One region of the Pseudoalteromonas sp. BMB genome, then DNA from elsewhere that is predicted to be linked to it. Evidence: predicted binding sites of a transcription regulator. Region 1 holds the regulator's gene; the other holds the start of a gene.
What was found. Region 1 encodes ArgR, which controls arginine synthesis, uptake and breakdown. Its sites were predicted from a motif close to ANTGAATANNTATTCANT; they were not measured.

Region 1 (3,347 bases):
GGCTGGCAAGCATAAATACCGTGCCCATCAGGTAGTAAAAAATGCCATTGCCCAGTAGGTAAGCAAAAAACTGTTGCACATAGATACTGATAATCCAGCCCAGCGCGATGATTAAACTCAATGAAATACTGACAGGGACGCCGCCAAAAGCGACTTCCCAAAAAGAACCAGAACTTGCGCCTTCGGCTTCAATATCAACATCGCCTTCTAAGATATCGATATCAGCAAAACCGAGTAAAGCAATTAACCAGAACAACAGCACTATGAGTAATAGTGTTGAAAAAATAACAGTGGGAAACGTAAATGCAGTATTTAAAAATTCCATTGCTGATCCTAGTTCCTTGTATTTCCTTTTAAGCGGTTAAGTCAGTGAATTGTCCACTCAGCGCCGCAAGGTGTCTTTGTGTTTATCAAGCGGTGAGTTCCGCATCATAGAATGTGAGATGATTGAGTGAAGCGAATAGCGTTCGTGTCCGGTAAGACGGAGACACTGTAGGAAACAAATCCGAGAAGCTAATCAATCAGCTTAAAAACCATCCATGCGTAGTGAGAAAACCTCACATGCGTTTCTAAAGTTGCCACAATTAGACATATTATGTCAAACGTTTTTTGCTGTAAAGATAAGCAATTTATTCTGTTTATCGTGATAGTGGGGAAGCGTGTTCGTAGAAGCTAGAGTATCAGAGTATGTGCTAACCTGTGAGTTAGCACCGATAAAAATAATAGACTAAACGTTATCGAACAGGGTTTTTACTTTATCTAAAGTAACGTCGATTTCAGATACTTTGGCAGGGGCAATAAAAATCGTGTCATCGCCAGCGATGGTACCTAATACGCCGTCTGCGGTGCCTAATGAGTCAAGTAGTCTCGCAATTAACTGTGCAGCACCTGGACTGGTTCGAATAATAATCATCATTTCGTTGTGCATAATATCAACGACTAACTGACGTAAAGGGCTTTTTGCTGTTGGCACGCTCATTTCAGCGGGTAAGCAGTAAACCATTTCTTGCTTGGCATTGCGGGTACGCACAGCACCAAACTTGCTCAGCATGCGCGACACTTTGCTCTGACTGACGTTGTCAAACCCTTGTTGTTTTAGAGCATCAACAATTTCACCTTGAGAGCCAAAGTTTTCTTCTTTTAAAATGGCTTTAAATGCTTTGATCAGTGCTTCTTGTTTTTCTTGCGGCTGCATAGTCTGTCTTCTTTTACGGCTAATCTTTAAATTCTACACAAAACCGCCGAGATTCCCAAATTTGCGCGATCAAAATGGCAGCCGTAAAGCATAAGTGTACAAAGTGTCGCGATCTTTACACTTTTATTTAAGACATTAGTCAAAAAATCTCGAAAATAACCGTGATTAATTTGTGTTTAACAGCGCTTTTCATTATCTTTACTGCACACTCAATTCCACCTTCAAATTATGGAGAATTCAAATGAAAGTTGCTGTATTAGGTGCCGCTGGCGGTATCGGTCAAGCTCTATCTTTATTGCTTAAAAATGGTCTTCCAGCTGGCTCTGAGTTAGCGCTTTATGACGTTGCACCTGTTGTACCTGGTGTTGCAGTTGACTTATCTCACATCCCAACTGCGGTAAAAGTAGCGGGTTATGGTAAAGACGACCTAGACCCAGCTCTTGCTGGTGCTGACGTAGTGCTTATCCCTGCTGGTATGCCTCGTAAGCCTGGTATGGACCGTGCTGACCTATTCAACGTTAACGCAGGTATCATCAAGACACTTGCTGAAGGTATCGTTAGAAGCTGCCCTAAAGCACTTGTTGGTATCATCACAAACCCAGTAAATGGCACGGTACCAATCGTTGCTGAAGTGTTCAAAAAAGCAGGTACTTATGATCCAGCTCGCGTATTCGGTGTAACAACGCTTGACGTTATCCGCGCTGAAACTTTCATCGCAGAGCTTAAAGGTCTAGACGTTGCTGAAGTTAAGATCCCAGTAATTGGTGGTCACTCAGGTACTACAATTCTACCTCTACTTTCTCAAGTTGAAGGTGTTGAGTTCACTGACGAAGAAGTTGCTGCACTAACGACTCGTATCCAAAACGCGGGTACTGAAGTGGTTGAAGCTAAAGCGGGTGGCGGTTCAGCTACACTTTCAATGGGTGCAGCAGCAGCACGTTTCTGCTTCTCACTAGTGAAAGGTCTACAAGGTGAAGAAGTACTTGAGTACGCATACGTTGAAGGTAACACAGGCGATGCAACATTCTTTGCACAGCCAGTTATCCTTGGTAAAAACGGTGTAGAGAAGTTACTTCCTTACGGTGAGCTAAGCGCGTTTGAGCAAAAAGCAAAAGACGACATGCTAGCGACACTTGAAAAAGACATCAAAGAAGGTGTTGATTTCATGGCGTAAGCCAGATTGATACAAAAAAACCAGTCGCTTCACAGTGACTGGTTTTTTTATGCTTGATTCTTCTTATACCAGTTGTATTAAGTAAATGATCTATCTTGAAGCGGGGAAATAGCTTTAGTAGCAAGGCAAAAATTTTGCTATTTAGTTGTTCTAAATGAGAAATTTTTAACGAAGCTAATATGCTATTTCACCCTTCAAATTGATTAGAGAATTAATTCAATTGGTATTAGTGAAGAATACGTGCTCTAATAGTTCCTTCAACCGCACTTAACTCTTTCAACGCCACTTCAGAGTGGTCGCTATCGACGTCGATAACCACGTAACCAATAGATTCATCCGTTTGTAGGTATTGCGCCGCAATATTGATACCGTGCTGAGCGAACGCTTGGTTGATTTGCGTTAGTACGCCTGGGCGGTTTACGTGTACGTGTAATAAACGACTTCGGTTTGATAATTCAGGTAGAGAAACCTCTGGGAAGTTAACAGCCGTGACTGTTGAACCGTTATCTGAATATTTCGCCAACTTACCCGCGACTTCCACACCTATATTTTCTTGTGCTTCTTGGGTAGAACCACCGACGTGTGGTGTTAGCAGCACATTGTCAAACTCGCGTAGTGGTGAGACGAATTCTTCATGATTAGATTTTGGCTCAACGGGGAATACATCAATAGCAGCGCCGGAAAGCTTCTTGGCCGCTAATGCTTCAGCTAAGGCGTCGATATCAACAACCGTTCCACGTGATGCGTTAATTAGGATGGCGCCTTGCTTCATCACTTCAATTTCAGCCATGCCGATAAGGTTTTTGGTCTGTGATGTCTCCGGTACATGCAAACTGACCACGTCCGCTCTTTGTAGCAATTGCGTCAGCGTGTGTAACTGCGTTGCGTTGCCGAGCGTGAGCTTATCTTCGATGTCATAAAACTCGACGTTCATCCCGATATTCTCAGCCATAATGCCAAGCTGGGTGCCAATGTGAC
Region 2 (3,347 bases), on a different contig from region 1:
AAGAAAGCAGCACAAGTCATCATAAATATATTGCCAAAGCGAGTAAGCATCTACATTCCGTTATCGAAGAAGCTATCACAAAGCAACTGCATGACCTTGATAACATCTATCATGAAGTCATTGGCATTCAAGACTCCGTTCCTGCGATCTTAGATATTCTAGCCGTGCGCTCAGCTTCGGTTGGGCGTTTAGAACCTTTGGTCAATGACTTAAGTTGGTTGGGTCGTGAGCTGGTTTCGCTAGTCAACTTGCCACAGTATCGCAAAAAAAACAGTAAAGGCACGTCCATTAAGGTCGACACGCCGGCATTAGCATTAAGGTATTTAGGCCTTGAGAACTTGCAAATGGTGATCCCGACAATGGCGGTAAGACACTGGATGCCGCATGCTACAGAACCATTTGGCTTAATGAAGCGTAAATTACGCGAGCTGAGCATGAGCACAGCCATTGCGGCAAAAGAGCTGGCACCATTTTTTGGGGTAAAAGAACAGCATGCGTTTACTTTAGGCATGTTACTAGAGCTTGGGAAAGTGGCCTTGATCCGTCTTTATTTACGCACCTTCGAAAAAGTGTGGCAAGCCAAGGTACAAATAGCACGAGACAAAAAGCAAAAAGACCTACACACCGCATTAATGGAGTTATCTCCTGATCCATTATTTTTACGTAACTTGTTGATAGAACATTCGGCAGAGATTTCACGTAAGCTAATTGAAAAAATGGAGTTACGTTATTTGCCCTTTAATGCCGTCATGGAAGAGTATGCGCAAACTTATCTACCAAATGCGCATAAAAACATTGCCGACCCATTACCTTTGACACAAGTGATGCAAAAAGCCTATGGCTACGCACAACTACTTGTTTTAAAAGATAGTCAGTTAATTGAAGATGACGAAGCCGAGATTTTGCTCAATCATTTAGAACTTACCGAGGAAATGCGTCAGCAATTGGCAAAATGTGCGTTCCATAACCTGCAGTTGACGATTTTGTAAAAAAAATTGAAATTTTTTTTGCGACTATTCATTCAAAACCTAATCTTAAATGATCTGTGCAAGGCTGCACGGCGCTTGCTTTGCCCTAAATATCTGCCCTAGATAGTTATTCACTTGAGTTGAGAATATATGTTAAACCCTTGAATACTAAGGGCTGAGAACGTGGTATAAGTGAGACAAATGGCGCTTTTTCTGGAATAATGAGCGTATGAATTTTGTGCCATCAAGGGGCGGGTCAAAATACATAGCACCGAATTGGTGTGAATAAATATCCTATCAAGTGGCGGCAACGCGCCGACCTCCAAAAGGAAATGACTCCTTGTTTGCACTTTCACTCACCAAATATGAGGAAATAAAATGACTATCAATCGTGAATTGTTTGACGACGTAATGGTACCTAACTACGCACCTTCAGCGGTAATTCCAGTGAAAGGTGAAGGTTCTCGAGTATGGGATCAGGAAGGTCGTGAGTACATCGACTTTGCTGGTGGTATCGCAGTTAACTGTCTAGGTCATTGTCACCCAGCTTTGGTGGGCGCGCTTAAAGAGCAAGGCGAGAAAATTTGGCATCTGTCTAACGTGATGACTAATGAGCCTGCACTACGTTTAGCGAAAAAGCTAACTGATGCGACGTTCGCAGAGAAAGTCTACTTTGCAAACTCTGGTGCAGAAGCGAACGAAGCGGCGCTTAAGTTAGCACGCCGTTGGGCACTAGATAAGTTTGGTGCTGAAAAGTCGCAAATCATCTCTTTCAACAAAGGTTTCCACGGCCGTACTTTCTTCACTGTAACTGTAGGTGGTCAAGCTGCATACTCTGATGGCTTTGGTCCAAAGCCGGGCGACATCGTTCACACAGACTATAACGATTTAGCGGCATTTGAAGCGCTTATTTCAGACAACACTTGTGCCGTGATGATGGAGCCGCTACAAGGCGAAGGTGGTATCATTTCACCAACTTCTGAGTTTGTAAAAGGTGTTCGCGAGCTGTGTGACAAGCACAATGCGCTACTTATTTTTGATGAAGTGCAAACTGGTGTTGGCCGTACTGGTGACTTGTATGCATACCAAGGTTTAAACGTAACCCCTGATATTTTAACAACGGCTAAAGCGCTTGGCGGTGGTTTCCCTATCGGCGCGATGATCACAACAACAGAGATTGCTGCGCACCTAAAAGTAGGTACTCATGGTTCTACATACGGCGGTAACCCGCTGGCGTGTGCGGTTGCAGAAGCGGCATTTGACACAGTAAACACAACAGCTGTACTTGATGGCGTAAAAGCAAAAGAGCAGCTGTTCCGTGAACTACTAAACGACATCAACGAAAAGTACAACGTATTCACCGAAGTACGTGGTAAAGGTCTATTGCTTGGTGGTGTAGTCACTGAAAAGTACGAAGGCAAAGCAAAAGAATTCTTGGTTGAAGGTATCAAGCAAGGCGTGATGTCACTTGTTGCAGGTGCAAACGTAGTACGTTTCACTCCATCTCTTGTTATTCCAGAAGCTGACATCCGCGAAGGGATGGCACGCTTCGAAAAAGCCGTTGCTGCGGTAGTTGCTAACAACGCTTAATACTGGTTGCAAGGTCACCTTTTGGTGGCCTTGTTGTTATCCACATTTTTGAGGAGTAAGCGGGCTCATGATGATCCTTCGCCCAATCCAAGAAAGCGATTATCCAGCGCTTTTAAACATTGCTCACGAATCAGGTCACGGTTTTACCTCTTTGCCTGTAAACGAAGAGCTATTACAGAAGAAGATTGCACGCTCAGTTGCTTCATTTGGCAAGCAAGCTGACAAGCCTTTTGATGAAGGCTATTTATTTGTATTAGAAGATACTGAAACTGGCGAGGTGGTTGGTACCAGCGGTATCGAAGCTGCGGTTGGTTTAGATGATGCGTTTTATCATTATCACCTAAGCAAAGTGATCCACTCTTCACGCACACTCGATGTTTATAAAGCAGTGGATATTTTAACGCTATGTAATGACTACACTGGCGCGACGGAATTATGCACCCTGTTTTTGAAAGATGGCTATCGCAAAGGCGCAAACGGCAAACTGCTATCTCGCTCTCGCTTTATGTTTATCAACCAACATCGTGATCGTTTTGCTGAAACCGTTATCGCGGAAATGCGCGGTGTTTCTAACGAGCAAGGCGAAAGTCCGTTCTGGCAATGGCTTGAAGAGCATTTCTTCTCGATGGATTTCCCGACAGCGGATTATCTAACGGGGATCGGCCAAAAGGTCTTTATTGCTGAATTAATGCCTAAGTACCCAATCTACGTGAACCTGCTTAGTAAAGAAGCACAAGCGGTGATTGGTGAAGTTCACGACAATACGCGTCCTGCTATTGAGCTACTAAA

Region 2: BB427_RS09665 (aspartate aminotransferase family protein) is a predicted target of ArgR. The motif match lies at 1,249-1,266, and genes of this name have one in related genera.

Annotation. Positions count from the first base shown of each region.
Region 1 is NZ_MBQA01000204.1:87,326-90,672, reverse strand. Features, by position in the region: gene BB427_RS20910 (OB-fold-containig protein) at 1-325, opposite strand, end outside; gene argR (transcriptional regulator ArgR) at 728-1,195, opposite strand; gene mdh (malate dehydrogenase) at 1,437-2,369, shown strand; gene serA (phosphoglycerate dehydrogenase) at 2,596-3,347, opposite strand, start outside.
Region 2 is NZ_MBQA01000157.1:27,747-31,093, forward strand. Features, by position in the region: gene BB427_RS09660 (HDOD domain-containing protein) at 1-989, shown strand, start outside; gene BB427_RS09665 (aspartate aminotransferase family protein) at 1,347-2,558, shown strand; gene astA (arginine N-succinyltransferase) at 2,626-3,347, shown strand, end outside.